2 regions of the Streptomyces sp. NPDC056948 genome follow, and region 2 is predicted to be linked to the other one. Evidence: riboswitches for the same ligand, from Rfam matches in the RefSeq annotation. Region 2 holds a riboswitch; the other holds the start of a gene.
What was found. A riboswitch is a leader RNA that binds a small molecule or an ion and turns the genes downstream of it on or off. The one in region 2 is predicted to bind glycine.
Positions count from the first base shown of each region.

Region 1: it holds a riboswitch for glycine, as region 2 does, so the genes downstream of both, gcvP (aminomethyl-transferring glycine dehydrogenase) here and gcvT (glycine cleavage system aminomethyltransferase GcvT) in region 2, are expected to answer to the same signal.

Region 1 is NZ_JBHUQX010000045.1:8,022-26,215, reverse strand. Features, by position in the region: gene ACFTZL_RS08585 (APC family permease) at 1-1,896, shown strand, start outside; gene ACFTZL_RS08580 (DUF1707 domain-containing protein) at 1,903-2,469, opposite strand; gene ACFTZL_RS08575 (helix-turn-helix transcriptional regulator) at 2,636-3,031, shown strand; gene modA (molybdate ABC transporter substrate-binding protein) at 3,190-4,005, shown strand; gene modB (molybdate ABC transporter permease subunit) at 4,002-4,838, shown strand; gene ACFTZL_RS08560 (ABC transporter ATP-binding protein) at 4,858-5,940, shown strand; gene ACFTZL_RS08555 (molybdopterin-binding protein) at 5,967-6,386, shown strand; gene gcvP (aminomethyl-transferring glycine dehydrogenase) at 6,444-9,329, opposite strand; glycine riboswitch at 9,506-9,601, opposite strand; gene ACFTZL_RS08545 (PRC-barrel domain-containing protein) at 9,715-10,089, shown strand; partial or broken gene ACFTZL_RS08540 (DNA polymerase IV) at 10,008-11,510, opposite strand; gene ACFTZL_RS08535 (MerR family transcriptional regulator) at 11,656-12,339, opposite strand; gene ACFTZL_RS08530 (bifunctional nuclease family protein) at 12,654-13,127, opposite strand; gene ACFTZL_RS08525 (MerR family transcriptional regulator) at 13,213-13,953, opposite strand; gene ACFTZL_RS08520 (zinc-ribbon and FHA domain-containing protein) at 14,007-14,954, opposite strand; gene ACFTZL_RS08515 (DUF881 domain-containing protein) at 15,016-15,954, opposite strand; gene ACFTZL_RS08510 (small basic family protein) at 15,960-16,292, opposite strand; gene ACFTZL_RS08505 (DUF881 domain-containing protein) at 16,289-17,200, opposite strand; gene ACFTZL_RS08500 (mannose-1-phosphate guanyltransferase) at 17,299-18,194, opposite strand, start outside.
Region 2 is NZ_JBHUQX010000239.1:327-12,746, forward strand. Features, by position in the region: gene ACFTZL_RS27400 (ABC transporter substrate-binding protein) at 1-1,467, opposite strand, end outside; gene ACFTZL_RS27405 (ABC transporter permease) at 1,476-2,474, opposite strand; gene ACFTZL_RS27410 (enhanced serine sensitivity protein SseB C-terminal domain-containing protein) at 2,818-3,618, opposite strand; gene ACFTZL_RS27415 (enhanced serine sensitivity protein SseB) at 3,729-4,517, opposite strand; gene ACFTZL_RS27420 (AAA family ATPase) at 4,960-5,628, opposite strand; glycine riboswitch at 5,811-5,911, shown strand; glycine riboswitch at 5,913-6,040, shown strand; gene gcvT (glycine cleavage system aminomethyltransferase GcvT) at 6,079-7,200, shown strand; gene gcvH (glycine cleavage system protein GcvH) at 7,301-7,678, shown strand; gene glyA (serine hydroxymethyltransferase) at 7,693-8,955, shown strand; gene ACFTZL_RS27440 (L-serine ammonia-lyase) at 9,055-10,422, shown strand; gene ACFTZL_RS27445 (MFS transporter) at 10,538-11,950, shown strand; gene ACFTZL_RS27450 (glycoside hydrolase family 25 protein) at 12,080-12,420, shown strand, end outside.

The DNA of each region.
Region 1 (18,194 bases), on a different contig from region 2:
TCCGACATGGGCAAGGGCGGCGGCCACACCGGACCCCACGCCGAACCGGAGCCCCCGCACAAGGGCCAGCCCTGGTGGCGGGTGATGTGCCTGACCGGCGTCGACTACTTCTCCACGCTCGGCTACCAGCCGGGCATCGCGGCCCTCGCCGCCGGACTGCTCTCCCCGATCGCGACGATCGTGCTGGTGATCGTCACGCTGGCGGGCGCCCTGCCGGTCTACCGCCGGGTGGCCGAGGAGAGCCCTCACGGCGAGGGCTCGATCGCGATGCTGGAGCGGCTGCTGTCCTTCTGGCAGGGCAAGCTGTTCGTGCTGACCCTGCTGGGCTTCGCCGCCACCGACTTCCTGATCACCATCACCCTGTCGGCCGCCGACGCCTCCACTCACCTGGTGGAGAACCCGCACCTGAACAGCGCCCTGCACGACAAGCAGTTGCTGATCACCCTGATCCTGGTCGCGCTGCTCGGCGCGGTGTTCCTCAAGGGTTTCCTGGAGGCCATCGGCGTCGCGGTCGCCCTGGTGGGCGCCTACCTCGCGCTGAACGCGGTCGTGGTGGCCGTCGGCCTCTACCACGTGGTCACCGCCGGTCACGTGGTCACCGACTGGTCCAGCGCCCTCACCACCCAGCACGGCAACATATTCGTCATGATCGGCGTCGCCCTGCTCGTCTTCCCGAAGCTGGCCCTAGGCCTGTCCGGATTCGAGACCGGTGTCGCCGTGATGCCGCATGTCAAGGGCGACGACGGCGACACGGAGGAGAACCCGAAGGGCCGCATCCGGGACACGAAGAAGCTGCTCACCACGGCCGCTCTCATCATGAGCGTCTTCCTGATCACCACCAGCTTCATCACCACTCTCCTCATCCCGGAGAAGGAGTTCGAGGCGGGCGGCCAGGCCAACGGACGCGCCCTGGCCTATCTGGCGCACGACTACCTCGGCAACGCCTTCGGCACCGTCTACGACGTCTCGACGATCGCCATCCTGTGGTTCGCCGGCGCCTCCGCGATGGCCGGCCTGCTCAATCTGATGCCGCGCTACCTCCCCCGCTACGGCATGGCCCCGCACTGGGCGCGCGCCGTACGGCCCATGGTCATCGTCTTCACCCTGATCGCCTTCCTGGTCACCTGGATCTTCGACGCCGACGTCAACGCGCAGGGCGGCGCCTACGCCACCGGTGTGCTGGTCCTCATCAGCTCCGCCGCGATCGCGGTGACCATCGCCGCCCGCAAGGCCCGGCAGCGCAACTGGACCATCGGCTTCGCGGTCATCTCCGCGGTGTTCCTCTACACAACCGTGCTCAACGTCATCGAGCGCCCGGACGGCGTGAAGATCGGTGCCTGCTTCATCGCCGGGATCATCCTCGTCTCCCTGCTGTCACGGCTGGCCCGGGCGTTCGAGCTGCGCGTGACCAGCGTGTCGCTGGACGGCATGGCGGAGCGCTTCGTCCGGGACATGGCCAGCCGCAGGATGCGGTTCATCGCCAACGAGCCCGACCGGCGCGACATCGCGGAGTACCGGGACAAGATCGAGCAGATCCGGCAGGACAACGACGTGCCCGGGCAGGAGGACTTCGTCTTCGTCGAGGTGACGGTCACCGACCCGTCGGAGTTCGAGGCGAGCCTGACCGTACGCGGCGAGGTGCTTCACGGCCGCTATCGCGTGCTGACCCTGGAGTCCTCCTCCGTCCCCAACGCGCTGGCCGCCCTGCTCCTGCACGCCCGCGACCTGACCGGCTGCACCCCGCACATCTACTTCGAGTGGACCGAAGGCGGACCCTTCACCAACCTCCTGCGCTTCTTCCTGTTCGGCCAGGGCGAGGTCGCCCCGGTGACCCGCGAGGTCCTGCGCGAGGCGGAACGCGACCGGAAGCGGCGGCCGAGGGTGCACGTCGGCTGACCGGCCTCAGCCGCTGGATCTTCTCCTGCCGAAGCCTCTCCGAGGCCGGCGCACCACGACCTGCCCGAAGCTGATCCGGCCGGTGATCCGCACACGCAGCACGACGGGTGCGTCGGCCCCCGCTCCCGCCCGGCGCGCCTTGATCTTGGAGTAGTTCAGCACCAGCGAGCCGGTGTCCACCACGACCCCCGGCCGGGTCACCAGCTTCAGGGCACCGCCGCCCATCTCCAGGTCGATGTGCAGCGTGTCCTGGGTGATCACCGCGTCGGTGAAGTCGAGCGTCACCTCGCCGAACGACGAACGGATCTCCAGGCGCCGCGGCACCACCCAGGCGTCACCACGCCGGGTCGAGGCCCCCTGCTGCTCGATCCGGACGACGTCCTCGGCCTCGACGGGGGTCTCCCCCACCACCTCGGGCAGATCCGTCGTCAGCACGGCCAGCTCACCGACCGTACGGGCGGACAGCGCGGCCTCCAGCCGCTCGTCGAGCTCCTCCAGGGTCAGCCGGCCGTCGCCCGCGGCGACGCGCAGCACGTCCACGATCCGGTCCCGGTCCGCATGCGAGGCCCTCACCTCGGGCGATCCACCGGTACGCGAGAACTCTCCCGCCATCACAGCCCCCCGATCTCCCGGGCGCGGCACCCGGCCCACCCAGTCACCGACTAACGCTATATCGCGTCACACCCGACGGCCAACCCCGCATCCGCCGTTCCCCTCCGCCGCCCCTATCGTGACCGGCATGCAGTCCTACACGATCGGCCAGGCAGCACGACTGCTCGGCGTGAGCCCGGACACCGCCCGGCGCTGGGCGGACGCCGGCCGGATCACCACCCACCGCGACGAGGCCGGGCGACGACTCGTCGACGGACGGGACCTGGCCGCCTTCTCGGTCGAACTCGCCAGGTCCGGCGCCGCCGAGGAGGACGCCCCGTACACCTCGGCCCGCAACGCCTTCCCCGGCATCGTCACCGCGATCAAACTCGGCGACGTCGCCGCCCAGGTGGAGATCCAGGCCGGTCCCCACCGGCTCGTCTCCCTGCTCACCCGCGAGGCCGTCGAGGAACTGGGCCTGGAGGTGGGCATGGAGGCGACGGCCCGCGTGAAGTCGACGAACGTCCACATCGACCGCGTCTGAGCCGTACGTACGAACGCACATACACACCCGCAGGGCCATCCACCCTCGCTCATGCGAAGTGACAGGAGACTTCTGCCTCGCAGATGCGTCAGTATGATCGACGTATCGGAAGGGCCCGGCGGGCTCTTCCTCCGGCACACAGAGGGAGTGGCCCCGAGATGACCCGTTCCGCGCACCGGACCCGCCGGATGCTCCAGGTCGCCGGTGTGTCCGCCGCGGCGCTGCTGACCCTGAGCGCCTGCTCCTCCTCCGACTCGGGTTCGGACAAGGGCTCCTCGGCGTCCTCGTCACCGAAGCTCTCCGGCGAGGTCACCGTCTTCGCCGCCGCTTCCCTCAAGGAGAGCTTCACGACGCTGGGCAAGGAGTTCGAGAAGGACCACCCGGGCACGAAGGTCACCTTCAACTTCGGCGGCAGCGACACCCTTGCCGCGAGCATCACCAGCGGCGCCCCGGCCGATGTCTTCGCCGCCGCCAGCACCAAGACCATGGCGATCGTGACGGACAAGGGGGACGCGGCGGGCACGCCGGCCACCTTTGTCCGCAACCGGCTGGAGATCGCCACCCTGCCGGGCAACCCCGACCGGATCTCCTCACTGAAGGACCTCACCAAGTCCGGCCTGAAGGTCGTCCTGTGCGACAAGACGGTCCCGTGCGGTGCCGCCGCCCAGAAGGCACTGGACGCCGGCGGCCTGAAGCTCACCCCCGTCTCCTACGAACAGGACGTCAAGAGCGCCCTGACCAAGGTCGAGCTGAAGGAGGCCGACGCCGCCGTCGTCTACAAGACCGACGTGCGCGCGGCGGGTGACAGGGTGGAGGGCGTGGAGTTCCCCGAGTCGGCCAAGGCCGTCAACGACTATCCGATCTCGCTGCTCAAGAACGCCCCCAACCCCGACACGGCGAAGGCCTTCATGGCACTGGTGAGGTCCGCCGAAGGCCAGCAGGTGCTGTCCGGGGCCGGGTTCCTCAAGCCGTGACGAGCACCGACACCGTGGAGAGCCGGCCCCGCCGCGACCGCACCGTCCGGCGGAGCCGCACGGTGCCGGTTCCCCTGCTGGTGCCCGCCCTGGCCGGACTGGCCTTCCTGCTGCTGCCCCTGATCGCCCTGCTCGTCCGGGCGCCCTGGCGCAGCCTTCCCGAGCAGCTGACCAGCGCCGACGTGTGGGAGGCGCTGCGGCTCTCCCTCATCTGCGCGACGGCGGCGACGGGGTTGAGCCTGGTGGTCGGGGTGCCCCTGGCCTGGCTGCTGGCCCGCACGCGGTTCCCCGGCCGCGGTTTCGTACGGGCCCTGGTGACGCTGCCGCTGGTGCTGCCGCCGGTCGTGGGCGGTGTGGCCCTGCTGCTGGCCTTCGGGCGCAACGGCGTGATCGGGCAGTGGCTCGACTCCTGGTTCGGGATCACCCTGCCCTTCACCACGACGGGTGTGGTCCTCGCCGAGACCTTCGTGGCGATGCCGTTCCTCGTGATCAGCGTGGAGGGCACCCTGCGGGCCGCCGACCCGCGCTACGAGGAGGCGGCCACCACCCTGGGCGCCTCCCGCTTCACCGCGTTCCGCCGGGTCACCCTGCCGCTGATCGCGCCGGGCATCGCGGCCGGTGCCGTGCTGGCCTGGGCCCGTGCGCTAGGCGAGTTCGGCGCGACGATCACCTTCGCGGGCAACTTCCCGGGCCGCACCCAGACCATGCCGCTCGCGGTCTACCTCGCCCTGCAGAACGACCCGGCCGCCGCGATCGCCCTGAGCCTGGTGCTGCTGGCCGTGTCCATCGCGGTACTCGCCGCCCTGCGCGACCGCTGGATGACGGCCTCCTGACACCCTGGACGTACACCTCATGACCCAGACGACCGACCGCGACGACACATCCGGCCTTCTGGCCGAGGGCCTCGACGCCCACCTCGTGGTCGACCGCGGCGCTTTCCGGCTCGATGTCACGCTCGCCGCCGCCCCCGGTGACGTCGTCGCGCTGCTCGGGCCCAACGGCGCGGGCAAGACCACCGCCCTGCGCGCGCTCGCGGGTCTCGCGCCGCTCACGTCGGGCCATCTGGCACTGGACGGCAGGCGGCTGGACGGCATACCTCCCGAGTCCCGCCCGGTAGGCGTCGTCTTCCAGGACTATCTGCTCTTCCCGCATCTGACCGCCCTGGACAACGTCGCCTTCGGGCCGCGCTGCCGGGGCACCGGCAAGGCCGAGGCCCGCGCCCAGGCCGCCGAGTGGCTGGACCGTATGGGCCTGGCCGACCACGCCGGTGCCAAGCCCCGCCGTCTCTCCGGCGGCCAGGCCCAGCGCGTGGCCCTGGCCCGGGCCCTGGCCACCCTGCCCCGGCTGCTGCTCCTCGACGAACCCCTCGCCGCCCTCGACGCCCGCACCCGCCTGGAGGTGCGTGCCCAGCTCCGGCGTCACCTCGCCGAGTTCGAGGCGGTCGCCGTCCTCGTCACACACGACCCGCTGGACGCCATGGTGCTGGCCGACCGCCTGGTCGTCGTCGAGCACGGCCATGTCGTCCAGGAGGGCACGCCCTCAGACATCGCCCGCCACCCCCGCACGGACTACATCGCCCGGCTCGTCGGCCTCAACCTGTACCGGGGACAGGCCGACGGCCACACGGTCCGGCTCGACACGGGTCCGGCCATCACGACCACGGAGGAACTCTCCGGCCCGGCCTTCGTGGCCTTCCCGCCCGGCGCGGTGACGCTGTACCGGCAACGCCCCAGCGGCTCCAGCGCCCGCAACCTGTGGCGCTGCGAGGTCGCCGGCCTGGAGACGCACGCCGACCAGATCCGCGTGGACCTCACCGGCGAACTCCCTCTGACCGCCGACCTCACCACGGTCGCCGCGGCCGAACTCGATCTGCACCCCGGGGCACCGGTCTGGGCGGCGGTCAAGGCGACGCAGACGCACGCGTACCCGGCATAAGGCACTCACCGGGCTACCGTGCACCCATGAGCCTGAGCATCCGCAACCAGCTCCCCGGCACCATCACCGCCGTCACGCCGGGCGAGGCCATGGCGACGGTCAGGGTTCGCCTCACCGGCGGCCAGGACCTCACCGCCGCGATCACCCGCGAAGCCGCCGACGACCTCGGTCTCACACCGGGCACCACCGTGCGCGCCCTGGTGAAGTCGACGGAGGTCGCGCTGGCCACCGCCCCCGTCGAGGGCCTGTCCATCCGCAACCGGCTCCCCGGCACGGTCACCGGCATCGCGGCCGGCGACGCGATGGCCACCGTCCGGATCACCGTCGAAGGCGGCGAACTGACGGCGGCGATCACCAAGGACGCCGCGGACGATCTCCGCCTCTCGGCCGGAACCCCCGTCGTCGCCCTGATCAAGTCGACCGAGGTGTCACTCGCCGTCGCATGACGGACATGACGAAGGGGCCCCGCACCGCGGAGCCCCTTCTTCTGACCGGTCGGTCGATCAGTCCTCGTACGCGTCCAGCGGCGGGCAGGAGCACACCAGGTTCCGGTCGCCGAAGGCCTGGTCGATGCGGCGCACCGGCGGCCAGTACTTGTCGGAAGCCGCGACTCCGGCCGGGAAGACCGCGTCCTCACGGCTGTAGGCGTGCTCCCACTCCCCGGCGAGCGCGCCGGCGGTGTGCGGGGCGCCCCGCAGCGGGTTGTCATCCGCGGGCCACGCGCCGGAGCCGACCTTCTCGATCTCCGCACGGATGGCGATCATCGCCTCGCAGAACCGGTCCAGCTCGGCCAGGTCCTCCGACTCGGTCGGCTCGATCATCAGCGTCCCGGCCACCGGGAACGACATCGTCGGCGCGTGGAAGCCGTAGTCGATCAGCCGCTTGGCGACGTCGTCGACGCTCACGCCGGTCGCCTTGGTCAGCGGCCGCAGGTCGATGATGCACTCGTGCGCGACAAGCCCGCCGGGGCCGGTGTAGAGCACCGGGTAGTGCGGCTCCAGGCGCTTGGCGATGTAGTTGGCGCTGAGCACCGCCACCTGCGTGGCCCGCTTCATTCCCTCGCCGCCCATCAGCCGGACGTACGCCCACGAGATCGGCAGGATCCCGGCCGAGCCCCACGGCGCCGCCGAGATGGGGCCGACCCCGGTCTCCGGGCCCGCCTCGGGCTGCAGCGGATGGTTCGGCAGATACGGCGCGAGGTGCTCACGCACCGCCACCGGACCCACGCCGGGCCCGCCGCCGCCGTGCGGGATGCAGAACGTCTTGTGCAGGTTCAGGTGCGACACGTCCCCGCCGAAGTGCCCCGGCTTGGCCAGCCCCACGAGCGCGTTCAGGTTGGCCCCGTCGACGTAGACCTGCCCGCCCGCCTCGTGCACCTGGGCGCAGATCTCGGAGACGTGCTCCTCGAACACACCGTGGGTCGAGGGGTACGTGATCATCAGCACCGCCAGCTCGTAACGGTGCTGCTCGATCTTCGCCCGCAGGTCCTCGACGTCGATCTCCCCGTCGTCGGCGGTCTTGACGACGACGACCTTCATGCCCGCCATCACCGCGCTCGCGGCGTTGGTCCCGTGCGCGGACGAGGGGATCAGGCACACGGTGCGCTGCTCGTCCCCATTGGCCCGGTGGTACCCGCGTACGGCGAGCAGACCGGCCAGCTCGCCCTGCGACCCGGCGTTCGGCTGGAGGGACACCTTGTCGTACCCGGTGACCTCGGCGAGACGCTCCTCCAGCTCGTGGATGAGCGTGAGGTAGCCCTCGGCCTGCCCGGCGGGGGCGAAGGGGTGCAGCTGCCCGAACTCGGGCCAGGTGACCGGCTCCATCTCCGTGGTCGCGTTGAGCTTCATGGTGCAGGAGCCCAGCGGGATCATGCCGCGGTCGAGCGCGTAGTCGCGGTCGGCCAGCCGCCGCAGGTAGCGCAGCATGGCGGTCTCGGAGCGGTACTGGTGGAAGACGGGGTGCGTCATGTACTCGTCGGACCGCAGCAGGGCACCCGGAAGCCCGTCCTCCGTAGCGGCGTCCAGCGCCTCGACGACACCCTCGACCCCGAACGCGGCCCATACGGCACGAAGCTGGGCCCGCGTCGTGGTCTCGTCGCAGGAGATCGAGACGTGGTCGGCGTCGACGGGACGCAGGTTGACCCCGTTCCGCTCGGCGGCGGCCACGACCTCGGCGGCCCGGCCCTCGACGCGCACGGTCAGGGTGTCGAAGTAGGCCCCGTGCACGACCTCGACACCGCCGCTCGCGAGCCCGGCGGCGAGGACCGTGGCGTACCGGTGGGTGCGCCGCGCGATGCTCTTCAGGCCTTCCGGCCCGTGGTAGACGGCGTACATACCGGCCATGACGGCGAGCAGCACCTGCGCGGTGCAGATGTTGCTGGTGGCCTTCTCACGACGGATGTGCTGCTCACGCGTCTGCAGCGCCAGCCGGTAGGCCTTGTTCCCGTCGGCGTCCACGGACACCCCGACGAGCCGCCCGGGCAGGCTGCGCGCCATCTTCTCCCCGACGGCCATGTAACCGGCGTGCGGTCCGCCGAAGCCCATCGGCACGCCGAACCGCTGCGTCGTCCCGACCGCGATGTCCGCGCCGAGCTCACCGGGCGACGTCAGCAGGGTCAGCGCGAGCAGATCGGCGGCGACGGTGACGAGCGCCCCGAGCTCGTGCGCCTGGTCGATGACCGGCTTGATGTCCCGTACGGCTCCGGAGGCGCCCGGGTACTGGATCAGCACGCCGTTGATCTCGCGCTCGGCGACCTCGGCGGGGATGCCGTCACTGAGATCGGCGACGACGACCTCGACACCGGTCGGCTCGGCCCGGGTCTCGATCACGGCGATGGTCTGCGGCAGCGCGTCCGCGTCGACCAGGAACAGGCCCTTCTTGTTCTTGCCCAGCCGCCGCGACAGCGCCATGGCCTCGGCCGCCGCGGTGCCCTCGTCGAGCAGGGAGGCGCCGGAGGTCGGCAGTCCGGTCAGGTCGGCGACCATGGTCTGGAAGTTGAGCAGCGCCTCGAGCCGGCCCTGCGAGATCTCCGGCTGGTACGGCGTGTAGGCCGTGTACCAGGACGGGTTCTCCATGACGTTGCGCATGATGACCGGCGGCGTGAACGTGCCGTAGTAGCCGAGCCCGATCATGGAGCCGAGGACCTGGTTGCGGTCGGCGAGGGAGCGCAGCTCGGCGATCACCTCGGCCTCGCTGCGGGCGCCCGGCAGATCCAGTGCCTCGGCACTCTTGATCACGGCAGGCACGGCGGCGGCCGTGAGCTCGTCCAGCGAGCCGTAGCCGACGTGCGCGAGCATCTTGGCGCACGCCTCGTGGTCGGGGCCGATGTGGCGCTGCTCGAAGGGAACTGCCTCTTCGAGCTCGGAGAGCGGAATGCGATGGGCGGTCATATGCGGAGGCCTCCTGGTCTGACACGACCTTCGAGGGGCACCACGACACGGGTACCCGGACGGCCTCCCCCTCTGTCATGTCAACCTGAGAGCTTCACCGGATCGCCCGAAGGCCTCCGGCTTTCACCGTCGGTGAGAGCGGAAGCCGTGACATCCGCCCTGCTTTCCAGAGTGACCTCGTCCGTGCGGTACGTGGGCCTGAGAGATTCCGGGGAGGATTTGCTCCTTCGGCGCCTCCGATGATGTCTGGAGGACTCTCCCGCACGGGGTCAGCAGCCGTAGTCAGCCTACCAGCGCGGTCGACGCACGAACCTTCGAGTGGCCGCCTCCTCGATTGTGCCGTTTTGTAGGGGTTACGGATGAGTTGCGACCATGTGGAGGGCCCGTGCGAACCGATATCGATCCGCGCAACCTGATCGGCCGCAAGGCGTTCGACCGCAACGGAACCAGGATCGGCACGATCGACGAGGTCTACCTCGACGACGCAACCGGCGTCCCGGAGTGGGCGGCCATACGGACCGGTCTGTTCAGCAGGGACGCTTTCGTCCCCCTCGAGCCCAGCGAACTGATCGACGGCGCCCTCCACGTGCCCTTCGACCGCGCCCTGATCAAGGACGCCCCCGACTTCGGCGTGGGCCGCCACCTCTCCCCGGAGCAGGAACTGCAGCTCTACCACCACTACGGCCTCGACGTCGCCGCCCCTCCCCCGCTCCAGGACCACGAGTTCGGCAAAATGGCAGGCACGGACGAGACGGCCTGAAGCCCCCGGCGAGCCCCCTAAGGGGCGGCGGAGCGCAGCCCCACACCCCCGGAGTCACCATCCGGCCCATGACCCTCCTCGGGCTCTCGTAACACCAGCGGCAACGGATCCGCCGGCTCCAGCTCCGGATCGTCGACCCGGAAGGTCCGCACACGCCCGGGCTCCGAGTCAGGCGTCTCGAACCGAACGGTGACCCGCCCCAGGCCGCTGCCCTGCACCCACCCGTGCCCGAACCCGGCGTGCCGCACATCGTGCCCGGCGGGCCACCGCCGCTCGGCCGGCGCGGGCTGCTCCTCGACCGGCGCCGCGGCGTGCTCCTCGACCGGGCCCTCCGCGACCGCCCGCTCCCCGGCCGCCTGCGCGAACAGATCCTCCTGCGTGTAGTCGGCGAGCCCGCTGACACCCACTCCGAGCAGCCGCACGCCGCCCGTCGTGTCGACCGACTCCAGCAGTCTGGCCGCCGCTTCACGGATCACCCCGGGATCGTCCGTCGGCCCCCGCAGCGTCTCGGACCGGGTGCGTGTCGAGAAGTCGTACCGCCGCACCTTCAGCACGATGGTCCGCCCGGACAGCCCGGCCCCGCGCAGCCGCCCGACGCAGCGGTCGGCGAGCCGCTGCACCTCCAACCCGACCCGCAGCCGGTCGTGGATGTCCACGTCGTAGGTGTCCTCGACCGACACCGACTTCGCTTCCCGCTCCGCCACCACGGGCCGGTCGTCCCGCGCCAGCGCCATGGCGTAGAGCCCGTGCCCGTGGGCCTTCCCCAGCAGCCGGACCAGCTCGTCCTCACCCGCCTCGGCTATCTCCTCGACCGTGGTGATCCCGGCCCGCCGCAGATGGTCGCCCGTCGCCGGCCCGACTCCCGGCAGGGTCCGCACCGACATCGGCCCCAGCATCGCCCGCTCCGTCCCCGGCTCGATCACCACCAGCCCGTCGGGCTTGGCCTGCTCCGAGGCGATCTTCGCGAGCATCTTGGACGCGGCCAGCCCCACCGACCCCGTGAGCCCCGTGACGGCCCGGATGTCCGCACGCAGCTTCACCCCGGCCAGCCGCGCCGACCGCTCGTCCCAGGCCGCGTCCCCGGCCTCCAGGTCCACGAACGCCTCGTCCAGGCTCAGCGGCTCCACCAGCGGCGACAGCGCCCCCAGCAGCTCCATCACCCGCTCGCTGATCGCCCGGTAGAGCCCGAAGCGCGGCACGAGATACGCGGCGTTGGGCGCGAGCCGCCGGGCCTGCGCCATGGGCAACGCCGAATGCACCCCGAAGACCCGGGCCTCGTACGACGCGGTCGCGACCACACCCCGCGGCCCGAGTCCGCCCACGACCACGGCCTTCCCGCGCAGACTCGGCTTGGACGCCTGCTCCACCGAGGCGAAGAAGGCATCCATGTCGAGATGCAGGATCGTAGGCGCGGTTCTCACAACTCCGATGCTGCCCTACGCCACTGACAACGCACTGCCAACGCCGTGCCGAACCAGCCCGACCGCCCCGGGAGATACCGCTTGCCGCCCGGCGCGGAAACGTCCCGCCTACTGCGGCCGCACGCGCACAGCACCTTCCAACGGGTCAGACAGCCCGGTTCCGCCGCCGCGCCAGCTCGTCCGCCGGGTTGGGCCCGACCAGGGTCTCGCCGGTGTCGATCCGCTCCCCGTGAAGCTGGGACAGCGCGCTCTCGACATCCCGCCACACCACACCCACGGCGATCCCGAAGACGCCCTGTCCCCCTTGGAGCAGGGCGTGCACCTCGTCGGGCGAGGTGCACTCGTAGACCGTCGCACCGTCACTCATCAGCGTCATCCGCTCCAGATCGCGAAAACCGCGTTCCCTGAGGTGCTGGACCGCCGTGCGGATGTTCTGCAGGGACACCCCGGTGTCGAGGAACCGCTTGACGATCTTCAGGACGACGACGTCCCGGAAGCTGTACAACCGCTGTGTCCCGGACCCGTAGGCGGGGCGCACACTCGGCTCGACGAGACCGGTGCGGGCCCAGTAGTCGAGCTGCCGGTAGGTGATACCGGCGGCCGCGCAGGCCGTGGGGCCGCGATAGCCGATCTGCTCGGACGCCATGGACGTCGTCCCTCCGCTGCTCGGCACGGCCGACGGTCGCTGCGGAGCGTGATCGGCCGCACCATCGGGCTGGGGATACCCCCCGCCCGAAAGGAGCCGAGAGGCGGGGGGAGCGTACGGACCGCTCGCCCTGAGACTGCGCTCGGGGCCGCCCCCAGCCGTACCGTCGCCGCTGCTTCTCACGCCGACCTCCGTCCTTGACCTGCCTTCTCGACGGTAGGCAGTCACCCGGGGTGCGTCAACGATCGCCGCACTCGCCACGCCGAGTGATAATCACCCTAAGAGTGGTTTCCCGTGCCCCACCGCGGGGAAAGGCTAGCCGAATGCCTTCGGCACGGGCCGTGTGACGCTCTCACTCGCCACCGGCACATGCGGGCAATTCACCCCTCACACATACGGCGGCGGCCCCGCCGCGGACTCAACGTCCGCCGGGCCGCCCACGCGTCTCACGACCGCTGCCACTCCCAGCCAGACCGGCACTCACCGGCCTCCGGAGCTCACTGGCTGCTGCTGCCGAAGTCCTCCGGGGAGATCTGGTCGAGGAACTCGCGGAACTTCTCCACCTCGTCCTCCTGCTCGTCCGGGATCGCGATACCGGCGTCGTCGAGCACCGTGTCACTCCCGTAGATCGGCGTCCCGGTGCGCAGGGCCAGCGCTATGGCGTCGGACGGACGGGCGCTCACCTCGACGCCGCTGGCGAAGACCAGCTCCGCGTAGAAGACGCCCTCACGCAGGTCCGTGATACGCACTTCCGTGAGCTCCTGACCGACGGCTTCCAGCACGTCCTTGAAAAGGTCGTGGGTCAGCGGCCGCGCGGGAGCCATGCCCTGCTGGGCGAAGGCGATCGCCGTCGCCTCCCCCGGCCCGATCCAGATGGGGAGGTAACGGTCGCCTCCCACTTCACGCAGCAGCACGATCGGTTGGTTGGAGGGCATTTCGACCCGGACACCTACGACATCGAGCTCGTTCACACAGCAACCCTAGGCCGTGCTCGGGACGTTTGGGTAGTCGGGCAGGGATCGGGCGCCTGATCCGGCCCCCACGCGTCCGGCCGCCTCATGGCAGCCGCACCCCGAGCGCCGTCTGCACCAGCGCGGCGTGCAGCTTCACCGTGAGCCCCGCCAGCTCCTTGGTACGGGCCTCAGCATGAGCCCTGGTCTGCGGGTTCCGGTGCCGCTTCAACGGGGCCACCACCTGGTCCACCAGCCCGGCCTCACGGTCGGCGGCGGCTTTCATCACCCGCAGGTGCCGCGGCTCGATCCCGAACCGCCCCAGCTCGGCGACGAGCGCAGCCACCGTGACCGCCTCCGCCTCGTACGCCCCGTCCTCCAGTGGAGTGACCAGCCCGTACGACTCCCACTCCTTGAGCTCGCCCTCGTCCACCCCGGCGGCGGCGAGCAGCTCCTCACGCCCGACCCTGGCAGCGGTGGGAGGCCCCTCGTAGGGCTCGGGCGCGGAATCGCCATCACGCTGACGGCCCACGGTCGGCAGCGGGACGGCCTCACCGCGCTCCATGGCCTCCAGGTGCTCGCGAATCACCTTCAGGGGCAGGTAGTGATCCCGCTGCATCCTCAGGACGTGACCGAGGCGCTCCACGTCGCGGGCGCTGAACTTGCGATACCCCGAGGGGGTCCGCTGCGGCTCGATGAGCCCCTCCGACTCCAGGAACCGGATCTTGGAGATGGTGACTTCGGGAAACTCGTCGCGCAGCGCGTTCAGCACCGTGCCGATGCTCATCAGCCCACTGTCCGTGGCGGCGGCGCCGTGCCCGGCACCGCCGCTCGGTGTATGAAGCATGGACCTTCCCTGACGGACGGACCTTCGCTGGGGTTCCCCGGAGACAGTCCGGGTCAGTAACCCCGCTGGCTGGCGTAGAAGACCAGCCGGTACTTGCCGATCTGCACCTCGTCACCGTTGCTCACAGCGACCTGGTCGATCCGCTCGCGGTTCACGTACGTGCCGTTCAGGCTGCCCACGTCGGCCACCGTGAACGAGCCGTCCTGACCGCGCCGGAACTCCACGTGCCGCCGGGAGACCGTCACGTCGTCCAGGAAGATGTCGCTCTGCGGATGACGGCCGGCCGTGGTCAGATCGCCGTCCAGCAGGAAGCGGCTGCCCGAGTTCGGCCCGCGGCGCACGACCAGGAGCGCGGAGCCCAGCGGCAGCGCGTCCACGGCCGCCTGCGCCTCGGGAGACAGGGTCGGCGTAGGCGTCTGGCCGGTGGCCTCGGCGTCGTAGGCCTCGAGACCGGAGATGGAGATCGTGGAAGTCGTCTCGGACGGACGCTCCGGCGTCGCCCCCGCTCGCAGCGGCGCGCCGCAGTTGGAGCAGAAGCGGCTGTTCTCCGCGTTGCGGTTGCCGCACCTCGTACACACCAGGGCCGACATGGGATCCTCCTGCCGCGGCTGCCCACCGGGAGCATTGGACGCATACGGGTCGGAGAACCCTCCACCCGCACTTGAGGGTTGCCCGAAACCTATGCCGCCGGGCTGCGCAGGGTCAACCGACGGCGCGCCCTGACCTCCGGAAACGTCGCCGCCCGGACCGCCGACCTGGTCCCGGAACAACGGCCGCTGGCCCTCCGCGTCAGGCTGTGCGCGATGACGGGCGGTCGCATTGTCGCTGCCCTCTCGCGGGCTCTTGCCGAACAACTTCGCAAACAACTTCACGGGCGATTCCCCTTGACCGAAACAGACCCGCCCGTGGGGCAGGACGAACCCTGACTGAACACTCTGGCCGACCCGGACATCCTGACAACGTCCGTCTGCACCAGACAGTTTCCACCACGCACCACCCATTCGGTGCGCCGACCCCCCGCAACCTCATGCCCTCGCCGGACGCCGCCCATGCACCGCCGGTTCACTGGGAGGACGACCGAGCGTAGTCAGGCCGCTTCGCTGCTCGCAAGGCGTCCACGACGATCTTGGTCGACCGCTCCACGGTGACGATGGCCTGTTCCTTCTCGAGAGTCTGCACCACGCCTCCGGGGATGTTGAGCGCCGGCTCGAGGTCCTGCGACTTGCCGATGACCTTGAAACGATAGGGCGCGTTGATCTTGTTCCCGTCGACGCTCACACCCTTGCCGGAGTCCGTGAGATACGTGCCGGCGACGACCCGTACGCCGTTCACCTGGATCGCCTCGGCACCCGCCGCACGCAGCTCCTGGACCGCGTCGAGCAGCATGTCCGACTCGACCGTCCCCTTCGTGTCCTCGATGGTCATGGTGATGCCGGGCCCCTGCGCGGCCACCGTGCCCGCCAGGATGCCGAGTTGCCGCTCCTTCTCGATCGTCTGCTTCCGGGCCTCCTCGGCCTGGTCAGAGCTGTTCTCCAGCTCGTCGCGCTGCTTCTCGAGCCCTTGCTTCTCGTCCTCAAGACGCTGGGTACGGTCATCCAGTTCATCGAGGATGCGGACAAGATCTTCCTGGCGCGCACCACGCAGGGCGCTGTCACTGTCGCTGTTCGAGGCCACCTGCACGGCCAGCCCGAAGCCCAGGCCGAACAGCAGCAGCGCGACGATGAGTTGGGCCCGGCTGACCCGCGGCGGCCACAACCCCTGCACCAGCCGCTGCCGCCCGGTCAGCCGCGGCTCGGGCGCCACCTCCGACTCCGGCTCCGGATCAGGTGCCGGTTCGGGCGCCGGTTCAGGCTCCGGGGTGTCCTGGGTGGCAGGCTCCGCCGCGGCCACCTCCTGGGGCAGCTCCTTGCGGAGCCGGTTCCCGGACTCGCCGCTCCCGTCGCGCTGCTCCGCGCGCGTGTCGCCGTTCTCCTCGGCGCGCTTCTTGTCGTTCTCGCTCATCGGCCTCACGCCCGGAAGACGTGCCGACGGATCGCCGCGGCATTGGAGAAGATCCGGATACCGAGGACGACCACCACACCGGTGGACAGCTGGGCACCCACGCCCAGCTTGTCACCCAGGAACACGATCAACGCGGCCACGACCACGTTCGACAGGAACGACACCACGAAGACCTTGTCGTCGAAGATGCCGTCGAGCATGGCGCGCAGACCGCCGAAGACGGCGTCGAGCGCCGCTACGACGGCGATCGGCAGATAAGGCTCGACCACCGCCGGAACCTCAGGCCGGACCAACAGGCCGGCCACGACTCCCACGACGAGGCCCAGTACGGCGATCACGATGTGCCCTTCTCGCTCTTCTCAGTGCTCGGCTGTGCTGTACGTACGATCACACTCGGTGCGGCAGGCAGCCGGAGGTCGTCCTCCGCGGAGATTGCGGTCCTGACGCCGTAGCTCTCCTGGAGCGCGTTCAGATACAACCCGTCCGCGCTGTTCTGGAACCGCGTGCTCAGCCGCTGCCCGTCCCCCACCGCGAGCACCGTGTACGGCGGCACCAGCGGTTTGTTGTCGACCAGTATCGCGTCCCCCGCGGCCCTGATCGCGGACAGCGCCGTCAGCCGCTGCCCGTTGATGGAGACCGCCTCGGCGCCCGACTCCCACAGCCCGTTGACCACGCGCTGCATGTCCCGGTCACGCACCCGGCCGGTGTCGGAGAACCCGGAGGCCTCGCGCGGGTCGCCGTCACTGCCCGCACCGGTGTCCTTGGCGTCGTTCACCACGAGCTTCACGCCGGGACCGTGCACCGCGGCGGCGCCGGACATGATGCCCACCAGATCGGACCCGGCGCTGCCACTGTGCTTCAGCGCCTCGCGCTGCCGGGCGCTGACGTCCGCCCGCAGCTCGTCGACGGAGTCCTCCAGCTTGTCCGCCTTCTCGCTCTCCCGGTCGATGCGGTCGACCAGCTCTTCCCGCTCCTTGGCGACGACCGGTGCGGCGACCCGCGCCTGTGCCGCTCCGACGGTCACGACCAGGGCCGCGAGCACCAGGCCCGCCGCGAGCCCCAGCTTCGCCCTGAGAGTCTTCGGCATGCCGGCGTCGCCCGCGTCCTTCTTCCGCTCGGCGGCCTGGGCATATCCGTCGTCGAGGCTGTGGTCCATGACGTTGGTGAGCAATGACATGGACGCATCCAGGCGCCGGGGCCGCGTCGGTGTGCTCCGAATGGGGGGTTGCTGCGGCATGCCGCACATCGTCGCACGTCGCGGCCACTACCTCCGAACGGCCCCACCGGCGTGCCGGACAGGCCCCGTTGAGGACACTTGTCCGGCACGCACGCGTGCAGCTCGTTCTACCGGCCGGCGCTGTCCACCACGGCCGACCACTCGTCCAGCAGGGCCTGCGCGGAGGCGTCGTCCGGCCCCTCGGCCCACAGGTGGGTGACGGCCTCCGCGGGGTCGGGCAGCACCATCACCCAGCGCCCGTCGGTCTCCACCACACGCACGCCGTCCGTGGTGTCCACGAAGCGATCTCCGGCCGCCTCGACGACCCGCCGCATCACGAGGCCCTTGACAGCCCAAGGGGTCGCCAGGTCCCGCTTCAGGACGTGCGCCCGCGGGATCCGGGCGTCGATCTGGCTGAGCGTGAGCTGCGTCCGCGCCACGAGCCCGATGAGCCGTACGAAAGCCGCGGTGGCGTCGTACACACTGCTGAACTCGGGGACGATGAACCCGCCCTTGCCGTCACCGCCGAAGATCGTCCCTTCCTCACCACCGACGCGCGTGAGGTCGTCGGGAGAGGTCGTCGTCCACTCGACCTGGGTCCCGTGGTACGCCGCCACCTGCTCGGCGATCCGGGTCGTGGTCACCGGGAGCGCGACCCTGCCGCTACGCCGCTCGGCGGCTACGAGGTCCAGCATCACGAGCAGCGCCCGGTCGTCCTCGATGATGCGCCCCTTCTCGTCGACGAGGGACAGCCGCTCACCGACCGGGTCGAACCGCACCCCGAAGGCGGCACCGGAGGACGCCACGATCTCCCCGAGACGCACCATCCCCGACCGCCGCATGTCGGCCGTCTCCGTCGGCCTGGACTCGTCCAGACCGGGGTTGATCGTCAGCGAGTCGACCCCGAGCTTCCCGAGCAGACTCGGCAGCACGAGTCCCGCGCTGCCGTTGGACGCGTCCACGACGACCTTCAGTCCGGACTCGGAGATGCCCGTCGTGTCGACGTTCCGCAGCAGCGACCCGG
Region 2 (12,420 bases):
GTAGCCGGTCGGCCAGTCGGCGCCCCACGCCATCGAGAGCATGCCGAGCTTGTTGTCGTGGACGTAGCTCGGGACACCGGCGAAGTTGGAGAAGTACTTGCCGGAGGGGAACTGCTTGATCTCGATGTTGATGCCGATCTTCTTCAGCGACGCCTGGACGGCCGTGGCCTGCGCGACCTCGGCGGGCCGGTCGGAACGGGCCGTCAGGATCGTGTTGAAGCCGTTCGGCTTGCCGCACGCCTTCAGCGCCGCCTTGGCCTTGGCCACGTCACCCTTGTGACCGTCGGTCGCGTAGGTGTCGAACTTGGTGTAGCCGTTGACCGACGGCGGCAGCAGCGTGGTCGCCACGTCGCCCTTCGGCGAACCGCCCATGGCGTCGAGCACCGACTGCTTGTCGAGGCCCCACTGCACGGCCTTGCGGCAGTCGGCGTTGTCGAACGGCTTCACGTTCACGTTCAGCGCGATGTACTGCGTCGCGCCGGCGTACGAGCTGTCCGTCTGGTTGGCGTACTTGCCGCGCAGCACCTTCGGCTGGGTCTGCGGCTGCACACCCGTGCCGGCCGCGTCAGCCGTGATCTTGTCGGAGAGCAGGTTGTTGTCGACCGTGACCGGGTTGACCTTGAACTTGATCGTGATCTTGTCCGCCAGGGCCTTGCGGTTCGGGTCCGTCTTCGCGTCCCACTGCGGGTTGCGCACGAGGGTGGCGCTGCGGCCCTCCTCGTAGGACTGGAACTGGTACGGGCCGGAGGACTGGATGGCCTGCACGTACTTCGCACCGGTGTCCTTCGACTGCGGCACCGGGGCCGTCTGCGAGAACGTCGCCAGGTAGTCGAAGTCGGCGAACGGCTGCTTCAGCTTGAAGACGATCGTCCGGTCGTCCGGCGTCTCGATGGACTTGATGCCCTCGGCGGACTTGTCCTTGTACGGGCCCTTGTACTTGTCGCCGCCCTCAAGGTACGCCTTGAAGTACGTCGGGCCGTTGGACAGCGCCTCGGGCGCGAAGTTGGAACGCTCGACGGCGTACTTCACGTCCTTGGACGTCACCGGGGTGCCGTCCTGGAACTTCACACCCGCACGCAGCTTGTACGTCCAGGTCTTGGCGTCCGGGCTGGACTTGCCGAGGCCCTCGGCGAGGTCCGGCACGACCTCCAGGCCTTCCTTGCCCGCCGCCGGTTTGAACGTGGTGAGCGTTCTGCCGTAGAGGCGGGAGAAGTTCTGCACCCAGCCGTAGTACGTGTTGCCCGGGTCGAGGGAGTCCGGCACGTCCGAGTGCTCGTACGAGACCGTCCCGCCCTTCTTGCTCGACGCGTTGACGATCGAGTTCAGCGCGGCGTCCTTCTTGCCGTTGCCTCCCCCGTCGTTGTCGTCACCTCCGCCGCCGCACGCGGTAGCACCCAGCGCCAGCGCCAGGACCGACGCAACGCCGGCGGTCACCCTTCTCGTCTTCACCTGAGGAAGCCCCCTCATTCGATGGATCACTTGCTGCGAGGGTCGAGGGCGTCACGCAGCCCGTCACCCAGCAGGTTGAAGGCCAGGACGGTGATGAAGATCGCCAGTCCGGGCACGAACATGTACTGCGGATCAGCCGTGTAGAGATCCACAGCGTTGCTGAGCATGCCGCCCCAGGAGGCCTGCGGCGGAGCGATACCGACACCGAGGAAGCTCAGCGCGGCCTCGAACAGGATGTTCGTCGGGATGATCAGCGTCGAGTAGACGAGGATCGGCGCGACGAGGTTGGGGAGCAGTTCCCGGAACAGGACGTACGGGCCGCGCGCTCCGAGGCTGGTGGCCGCCTCGATGAACTCCCGCTTGCGCAGGGTCATGGTCTGCGCCCGCACGATGCGGCCGATGTACGGCCAGCTGAAGAAGCCGATCACGAAGATCAGCACGCAGATGCGCAGGGACAGGCCGTCGAGACCGAAGAAGCCGTCCTGCACCGAGGCCGAGATCGAGATGGCGAACAGCAGCAGCGGGAACGCGAGGAAGGTGTCCATCAGCCTGCTGATGACGCTGTCGATCCAGCCGCCGTAGTAGCCGGCGACGACACCGAGCACGGTGCCGATGCACACGGACAGCAGCGTGGCGCCGCCCGCGACCAGGAGGGAGACCCAGGAGCCGTCGATGATGCGGGCGAGCATGTCCCGGCCGTACTGCGGGTCCACGCCGAGCGGGTGGTCCCAACTCATTCCTCCCCAGCCACCCTTGGGCGCGAGCAGCGCCGGGTCGATGAGGTCCTGGTTGAACTTGTTGGGATCGAGGTTGAAGATCCACTGGATCGGCTTGGAGAACACCGCCATCAGCACGAGCAGGATGACGACGACGCCTCCCGCCATCGCCACCTTGTCCCGCTTGAAGCGCATCCAGGCGATCTGGGTGAGCGAGCGCCCCTCGATCTGGCTCTTCTTGACCCCGGCGAGCACGGCCTCGGGCTGTGCTCCGGCTTCCGCCCCGGTGGTCTCGATCGGTGCGGTCACGGTGCGATTGACCCCTCTCGGGCCGGCGATGGCCGACCCCCTGGCTGCCGCTGTAGCGGTTTTGTTTGTCTCGTACACAAGACCGACCCGGCCCGTGTCTTGCGGGGAGTCTTCAACGCTTTGGCGATCTGTTGCCAGACTTGGCGATGAAAGGATGCGTAAACGTGATGCTGTCTGCAGGGTTCCGTTATCCGGACAACGGGTAACAGGGGTCGGACGCACTGCGTCCTGGGCATTTTAGGACAACACTGCCCTTTTCACCCTTATCTACGCGCGGAGACCTGAACGGTTGTCGTGTTCGGGGGCGGTGCGGGAACGGCCTCCGAGGGACCTGCGGAGCGGGTCAGTACCTGCCCTGGACAGGGGGGTATCCGTAGCCCGAAGCCGGGGCCTGGACGGGGGCCGTGGCGTGGGCCTCACGGTCGTAGAAGGGGCGTGCGCCGGCGCGCAGCCACATGGCGACCGGGTCGTGCTCGTCGGACATCGCGACGGTCGACACGGGGAGCCCGTCCGGTACGGCGCCGAGGGACTGCTGCATCATCGCGCGCACCGCGTCCACGGCCGGCGGCGAGGTGTCGTAGACGTCGAGTCCGATGGCGAGATACGGCGCCCCGAGCGCGGGTTGCACCCAGGCGCGGCGCAGCGAGCGGACGGCCGGGGTGCGGTGGGCGTTCTGCGTGAGCAGGGCGTAGAACTGCGGGATCTCGATGGCCGGTTCGGACAGCCGCAGGGGTCCGGCGGGCTGGCGGTCCAGGCCCGTGGCGATCCGGCGCAGGTCGAGCCAGGGGATGCCGACGCCGCCGCCGGGGGCGTGCGGGTTGAGCCAGAGGCCGTAGTGGTCGGGGTAGAGGGCGCGGGCCACGTCGAGTCCGTCGACCACCTCGTAACTGCGGTTCCAGCCGCTCGCCGAGAGCTCCTGCGCGGAGGTCACACAGGGGGCGTAGCCGCAGCGCTCGACCTCCATGTTTCCGTACTGGGCGTCGGGGGATCCGGCCTGGCCGTGCCACAGGAGCATCCAGATCTGGCCGCTGTGCGGGGTCGCGAGAGCGCGCAGGAGGGCCTCATAGGCGTCATAACGCCCGGGCGTGACCTGGCGCAGCATGTGCTCGACCTGTCCGGCCGCGGCCGTGCCGCTCGCGCTCACCTTTACCGCCCCTTCGTACAACGCCTCGACCGTGACCTAGCTTAAGCCCGCCCGCCGACTCGGGACTTGCCCTCGTCCGGCGGGTGCGGGTCCGTCTGTGGCTCGTCGTCCTACCGCTGGTAGAACGGCCGGACCCTGTCCTTCATCCACTCGCCCACCGGGTCCTCCGCGACGTCCAGGAGTACCAGGTTGACCGGCCAGGGGGCCGGGGCGTCGGTGACCGCGCGGGTGAGGGCGTCCAGGGGGAGGGCGCGCAGGTCGCCTTCCCACTGGGAGAGTTCGACGCCGACGAACATCACCGGGTCGGCGGTCTCGATCGCGGCGAGGCAGCGGCGGGCGGAGACGACGACGCCGATCGCCTCGAACTCGGCGGAGGCGGCGGCGAGGAAGTCCACCGGGTCGTCCTGCCAGTCCGGCTCGAAGAGGCGGACCCGGCCGCCGCTCGCGGGGCCGTCCAGCGGGGTCCGGCCGGCCCGGCACAGCTCGGCCACGGCCTGCGGCGGGAGCGGGATGCCGACGACGCCGCCCGGGTTGATGGCCATCCCCGCGTGCGGGGGCAGACCGCGGGCGAACTCCACGGCCGGCGCGATGGTGTACGACATGTGCGAGCCGACGACCTGGCGGAACTGCTCCTCGGAGCTGAACACCGGCACGTACGCCTGGCCCTCGATCTCGATGCCGGGGAGGTCGAGGGGGCCGCTCTGCGGGCCGCCGCCGCTGGGCAGCGGGATCCACACGAAGCTCCTGCCGAGCACCTCGACGATCCGCCCGCCGGCCGAGGGACCGGCGCCGAGGGAGGCCGAGAGCACCTCCTCCAGCTCGTTGCCGGGCCATCCGCCGTGCGGGTGGGTCTGCGTCTGCGCCGGGAAGTCCGCGGAGAAGTCCGCCGGGAAGTCCATCTGCCTACCGCCTGCCTGGAACCACTGCTGTGGCTCAAAGGCTAGCGGCTCGGGAACGGCGGACGGCCACCCCGTGAACCACGAGCCGCGAACAGCCACCCGGGCCGGGGGCCCGCACCCCACGAACACGGCTCACCGCCGCGGCCGGCCCGCGCCCGTGAACACCGGCTCATTGGCCGCGGACAACCAGGCCCATGAACACCGGCTCACCGCCGCAAACCGACCGGGCCCACGGACACCGGCCCACCACCGCGAACAGACCGGCCCCAGGACACCGGCACACCGCCGCAAACCGACCGGGCCCACGGACACCGGCCCACCACCGCAAACCGACCGGCCCCAGGACACCGGCACACCGCCGCAAACCGACCGGGCCCACGGACACCGGCCCACCACCGCAAACCGACCGGGCCCACGGACACCGGCCCACCGGTCTGGGCGGTCAGCCCACGAAGCCGATGCGGCGCAGGGTGTTCGCCGCGTCGCGGTCGGCGAGGATCGCCGAGCCGCAGCCGGTGGGCAGTTCGCCCTGTTCCACCTCGCGCAGCAGGCGGGTGGTGGCCGCGCGGTGACGCAGGAACGCGTACCGCGAGACGCCGCGGCCGCGGTCGCGCTGGCCGGCCAGGGCCTGCTCGGGGGTGACGTCGAGCATCAGCAGGTGGAGCGTGCCGCCGCGGCGGCGGGCCTCGCGGGCGAGCCAGCGGCGGACCCAGGCCTGTGTGCCGCAGTCGTGCACGACGACGGCCTCGCCGTCGCGCAGGGCGCGGCGCAGCCCGGCGTAGTGGGCGAGACGGACGAGCGGGCGGTAGATCGCGTACGGCAGGGCGCGCGGCATCCGGCGGTCCCAGTGGTCGCGGGTGTCCTGGGAGTCGATGCGCCGGCCCGGCACGGTGCGCCGCATCAGCGTGGACTTGCCGCTGCCGGGCAGGCCCGTGACCACGACGATGTCGCGGGGGCCGAACAGCAGCGCGTGCGGGCCGCGGCCGGCGCGCTCGCGCAGATCGCGGACGACCGGCACCGGCTGCGGGCCGCAGGCCGCGCGCACCGGTGCGGCCGGCTGCTCGGGCAGCGCGATGCCCGATGTCGTGGCGTACGCGGTGGTCCTGTTCACCGTGATCGTCCTCCCCTGGGGCCAGGTACGGAGTCCCATGCCCGCCGAGTGTAAAGAGAAGGTAATGCCCGATGTCTCTGGTTTTAGTCCTCTTCCTGCAACAGGCCTGCTACAGGGTGGTCCCCCTGCCACCCCGCGACAATGCGTGCAATGATGTGCGCGCCAACTGCATACCGGCCGTTTGAATCCGCGCGGGAGAGTCCCCAGCACCGTCCGACGCTGGGGCGCCGAAGGAGCAAGTCCCTCCCTTGAATCTCTCAGGCCCCGTTACCGCGCGGGCGAGGCACATCTGAAAAGCGGGCCGCACCCTTCTCCGGAGTCCGGGGAAGCGGCGTGGCTCCACCCAAGGTGCAAGCCATTGACCTGCGCGGTCATGGCGAACCTCTCAGGTTCCGATGACAGATGGGGAGGAACGACCTCGCCCGTCATGCCCTTGGAGACGACCGACCGATGAGCAGTACAGGAGAACTCCGCCACACCGCGCTCGATGCCCTGCATCGTTCGCTCGGCGCGACGATGACCGACTTCGCCGGCTGGGACATGCCCCTGCGCTACGGCTCCGAGCGTGACGAGCACAACGCCGTGCGCACGAAGGCTGGGCTGTTCGACCTCTCCCACATGGGCGAGATCACCGTCACGGGACCGGGGGCCGCCGCGCTCCTCGACCACGCGCTGGTCGGCAACATCGGCGGGGTCAAGCCCGGCCGCGCCCGCTACACCATGATCTGCCAGGCCGACGGCGGCATCCTCGACGACCTGATCGTGTACCGGCTGGCCGAGGCCGAATACATGGTCGTCGCGAACGCCTCCAACGCCCAGGTGGTCCTGGACGCACTGGTGGAACGTTCCGCCGGCTTCGACGCCGAGGTGCGCGACGACCGGGACGCCTACGCGCTGCTCGCCGTACAGGGCCCGGAGTCCCCGGGGATCCTGAAGTCCCTGACCGACGCCGACCTCGACGGCCTGAAGTACTACGCCGGTCTGCCCGGCACGGTCGCGGGCGTCCCGGCCCTCATCGCCCGCACCGGGTACACCGGCGAGGACGGCTTCGAGCTGTTCGTGAAGCCGGAGCACGCCGTCGAGCTGTGGCAGGCCCTGACCAAGGCGGGCGAGGGCGCCGGTCTGGTCCCGTGCGGGCTGTCCTGCCGCGACACCCTGCGCCTCGAGGCGGGCATGCCGCTGTACGGGCACGAGCTGAGCACCTCCCTGACGCCCTTCGACGCCGGGCTCGGCCGGGTGGTGAAGTTCGAGAAGGACGGCGACTTCGTGGGCCGCGAGGCCCTGGCGGAGGCCGCCGCACGCGCCGAGCAGAACCCGCCCCGCGTCCTGGTCGGCCTCGTCGCCGAGGGCCGTAGGGTCCCGCGCGCCGGATACCCGGTCGTCACCGGCGGCGAGGTGATCGGCGAGGTCACCTCCGGCGCCCCCTCCCCCACGCTCGGCAAGCCGATCGCGATGGCGTACGTCGACCCCGCGCACGCGGCTCCCGGCACGCCCGGTGTGGCCGTGGACATCCGGGGCAGTCACGAGCCGTACGAGGTCGTGGCGCTGCCGTTCTACAAGCGCCAGAAGTAGACACTGGCCGCGGGCCGTCACAGCGGTCCCGGGCCTCTCACCCCCGCTCACCAGCGGTCCCCTTCATCAGCACTCCCGCGCGTACAGGAGAATCCAGGCCATGAGCAACCCCAAAGAGCTGCGTTACAGCAAGGAGCACGAGTGGCTGTCGGGCGCCGAGGACGGTGTCTCGACGATCGGCATCACGGAGCACGCGGCGAACGCGCTCGGCGACGTCGTCTTCGTCCAGCTCCCGGAGGTCGGTGCCGCCCTGTCCGCGGGCGAGACCTGCGGCGAGCTGGAGTCGACCAAGTCGGTGTCCGACCTCTACTCCCCGGTCTCCGGTGAGGTCACCGAGGTCAACGAGGACGTCGTGAACGACCCGTCCCTGGTGAACTCGGCCCCCTTCGAGGGCGGCTGGCTGTTCAAGGTGCGCGTCACGGACGAGCCGGGCGACCTGCTCTCCGCCGACGAGTACACCGCGTTCTCCGCCGGCTGAGGAGTCGTAGCCGTATGTCCGTCCTGAACACATCCCTGCACGAGTTCGACCCGGCTGTGGCCGCCGCGGTCGACGCCGAGCTGCACCGGCAGCAGTCCACGCTCGAGATGATCGCCTCGGAGAACTTCGCCCCGGTCGCGGTCATGGAGGCACAGGGCTCGGTCCTCACCAACAAGTACGCCGAGGGCTACCCGGGCCGCCGCTACTACGGCGGCTGCGAGCACGTCGACGTGGTCGAGCAGATCGCGATCGACCGGGTCAAGGAGCTGTTCGGCGCCGAGCACGCCAACGTCCAGCCGCACTCCGGCGCCCAGGCCAACGCCGCCGCGATGTTCGCGCTGCTCAAGCCGGGCGACACCATCATGGGCCTGAACCTCGCGCACGGCGGGCACCTGACCCATGGCATGAAGATCAACTTCTCCGGCAAGCTCTACGACGTCGTCGCCTACCACGTCGGCGACGACGGCCGGGTCGACATGGCCGAGGTGGAGCGGCTGGCGAAGGAGTCCCGGCCGAAGCTGATCGTCGCGGGCTGGTCGGCCTACCCCCGGCAGCTCGACTTCGCCGAGTTCCGCCGGATCGCGGACGAGGTCGGCGCGTACCTGATGGTCGACATGGCGCACTTCGCGGGGCTGGTGGCGGCGGGGCTGCACCCGAACCCCGTTCCGCACGCGCACGTGGTGACCACGACCACCCACAAGACGCTGGGCGGCCCGCGCGGCGGTGTGATCCTCTCCACGGCCGAACTGGCCAAGAAGATCAACTCCGCTGTCTTCCCCGGTCAGCAGGGCGGTCCGCTGGAGCATGTGATCGCGGCCAAGGCGGTCTCGTTCAAGGTCGCGGCCTCCGAGGACTTCAAGGAGCGCCAGCGCCGTACGCTGGAGGGTGCCCGCATCCTGGCCGAGCGTCTGGTGAAGGACGACGTCCGGGCCGTGGGCGTGGACGTCCTGTCCGGCGGCACGGACGTGCACCTCGTCCTGGTCGACCTGCGCCACTCGGAGCTGGACGGACAGCAGGCCGAGGACCGCCTCCACGAGGTGGGCATCACGGTCAACCGCAACGCGATCCCGAACGACCCGCGCCCGCCGATGGTGACGTCCGGTCTGCGGATCGGCACGCCGGCCCTGGCGACCCGGGGCTTCGAGGCCGAGGACTTCGCGGAGGTCGCGGACGTCATCGCCGAGACGCTCAAGCCGTCCTACGACACGGACGCGCTCAAGGCCCGGGTGAAGGCCCTGGCCGACAGGCACCCGCTGTACGCGGGCCTGAACAAGTAACGAAGAAACCTTTCAGGGCGCCGTGCCCGCCGGTGGCGGCACCAGCGAGCACGGCGCCCGCCCGCTCACGCACCACCCCGTAGTCAGTCAGGAGTTCCCGTGGCCATCTCGGTCTTCGACCTGTTCTCGATCGGCATCGGCCCGTCCAGCTCCCACACGGTCGGCCCGATGCGCGCGGCCGGCCTGTTCGCCCGGCGGCTGCGCAACGAAGAGCTGCTGGAGTCGGTCGGATCCGTCCGTGCCGAGCTGTACGGATCGCTCGGCGCCACCGGCCACGGCCACGGCACACCCAAGGCGGTCCTGCTCGGCCTGGAGGGCGACTCGCCTCGCACGGTCGACGTGGAGAAGGCCGACGACCGGGTGGAGGCGATCAAGACCGACGGCCGGCTGAATCTGCTGGGCGAGCACGAGATCGGGTTCGCCTTCGACGACGACATGGTCCTGCACCGCCGCAAGGCCCTCCCGTACCACGCGAACGGCATGACCCTGTGGGCGTACGACGCCTCGGGCGCGGAGCTGCTGACGAAGACCTACTACTCGGTCGGCGGCGGCTTCGTCGTGGACGAGGAGGCCGTCGGCGCGGACCGCATCAAACTCGACGACACCGCCCTGAAGTACCCCTTCCGCACGGGCGACGAGCTGCTGCGCATGGCCCAGGAGTCGGGCCTCTCCATCTCGGCGATGATGCTGGAGAACGAGCGTGCCTGGCGCACCGAGGAGGAGATCCGCGAGGGCCTGCTGGAGATCTGGCAGGTGATGCGGGACTGCGTGGCGCGCGGCCTGTCCCAGGAGGGCATCCTGCCCGGCGGTCTCAAGGTGCGCCGCCGCGCCGCGAACACCGCGCGCAAGCTCCGCTCCGAGGGCGACCCGAAGTCCCTCGCCATGGAGTGGATCACCCTCTACGCGATGGCGGTCAACGAGGAGAACGCGGCCGGCGGCCGGGTCGTCACCGCCCCCACCAACGGCGCGGCCGGCATCATCCCCGCGGTCCTGCACTACTACGTCAACTTCGTGCCGGGAGCCGACGAGGAGGGCGTGGTCCGCTTCCTGCTCGCCGCGGGCGCGATCGGCATGCTGTTCAAGGAGAACGCCTCCATCTCCGGTGCCGAGGTCGGCTGCCAGGGCGAGGTCGGCTCCGCCTGCTCGATGGCCGCGGGCGCCCTGGCCGAGGTCCTCGGCGGCTCCCCGGAGCAGGTCGAGAACGCCGCCGAGATCGGCATGGAACACAACCTGGGCCTCACCTGTGACCCGGTCGGCGGGCTGGTCCAGATCCCGTGCATCGAACGCAACGGCATGGCCGCGGTCAAGGCCGTCACCGCCGCCCGCATGGCCATGCGCGGCGACGGCTCCCACAAGGTGTCCCTCGACAAGGTCATCAAGACGATGAAGGACACCGGGGCGGACATGTCGGTGAAGTACAAGGAGACGGCCCGGGGCGGGCTGGCGGTGAACATCATCGAGTGCTGAGCGCCGGGGCACCGGGGCCACCGGTCGTGGTCTTGCGATGCGAGATGGCGATACCGAAAATCAAGATGGCTGACATCGTTGCGGTGACCATGTTTCACGCGTGAAGGACCGAGCGATGCCCGCCCCAGCCACTGGTTCAGCCCCGACGCCCGTCAACCCGCGGTCCCGCGTCCTCGTCGCGAGCCTCATGGGCACGACGATCGAGTTCTACGACTTCTACATCTACGCGACCGCCGCGGTGCTCGTCTTCCCCCAGCTCTTCTTCCCGAGCAGCGACCCGACCACCGCGCTGCTGTCGTCCTTCGCGGTCTTCGGCGCCGCGATGGTCGCCCGCCCGATCGGCGCCGTCGTCTTCGGGCACCTCGGTGACCGGCTCGGCCGCAAGAAGACACTCGTCGTCTCGCTCCTGACCATGGGCATCGCCACGTTCCTCATCGGCGTCCTGCCCACCTACGCCCAAGCCGGCTGGGTGGCCACCGCGCTGCTCGTGCTGATGCGGCTCGCGCAGGGCTTCGCGCTCGGCGGCGAGTGGAGCGGCGCCGCCCTGGTCGCGACCGAGAACGCCCCCCGCGGCAAGCGCGCCCTGTACGGCACCTTCCCGCAGTTGGGCGCCCCGCTCGGCTTCATCATCGGCAACGGCCTGTTCCTGGTCATCGGCGCCCTGCTGCCGTCCGCGGCCGGCGCCGACCCCTCGCAGCCCTCGGACGCCTTCGTCAGCTGGGGCTGGCGCGTCCCGTTCCTGTTCTCCGCCGTGATGGTCGCGATCGGCCTGTGGGTGCGCTCCCGGCTCGTCGAGTCGGCGGTCTTCGCCAGGACCCGTGAGTCCGGCGGGGTGCGGCGACTGCCGCTGGTCACCGTGGTGCGCAGCCACGGGAAGCAGTTGGTCCTGGGCACCTTCATCATGCTGGCGACCTACGTGCTCTTCTACCTGATGACCACGTTCTCGCTCAGCTACGGACGCGCGGCGAAGGATGCCGCCGTGCCCGGACTGGGGTACGACTACACCACGTTCGTGCTCATGATGATCTTCGGTGTGCTGTTCTTCGCCGCGTTCACCCTGATCTCAGGGCCGCTCGCGGACCGGTACGGGCGGCGCGCCACCCTGATCTGGATCACCGCCGCGATCCTGGTCTTCGGACTGGTCTGGGTGCCGCTGATCGATCTGGGCACGCTCGGCGTGGTCCTGTGGCTCGTCCTCGGCTTCACCCTGATGGGCATGACGTTCGGACCGATGGGCGCGCTCCTGCCCGAGCTCTTCCCGACCAGCGTCCGCTACACCGGCTCCGGCATCGCGTACAACGTCAGCTCGATCCTCGGGGCGGCGGTCGCCCCGTTCATCGCCGTGGCGCTGTGGGAGGCCGGGGACGGCTCGCCGCGGCTGGTCGGCGTCTACCTCTCGGCGATGGCGGTGCTGACACTGATCGCGCTCCTGCTCTCCAAGGAGACCAAGCACGTCTCCCTGGACGACCGCGAGGCCGCCTCCGCCGACGACGCGGCCCGCGCCCCGGCCGCCTCCCCCAGCTCCTGAAACCGACCGGCGTTCACCACCGCCGGGCCGCGAGCCTCCTCGCGCCCGGCGTACAGCCGCCGTCGCGGGGCATAACAACAACCCCCGGCCCAAGGGAACTTCCGCCCCACCCGCACCAGAGGGAGCCCCATGCTGCGCGGCATCGACGTGAGCGCCTACCAGTCCTCCTCCTACGACACCGATGGCCTCTCCTTCGTCTTCGTCAAGGCGAGCGAGGGGCGGTCCTACGTCAACCCCAAACTGACCGCCCAGACGAAGCGGGCGCGTGACGCCGGGCTGGTCGTCGGCTTCTACCACTTCCTGTGGCCCGGCAACCTCACCGCCCAGGCCGAGTACTTCGTCGGCAAGGCCCCGGAGCGGGCGGGCGACATCCTCGCCGTCGACTGGGAGACGACCAGCAACGGAACGCACGCGAGCAACGCCGAGAAGGACCTGTTCATCCGCAAGGTGAAGGATCTTCGGCCGAACAA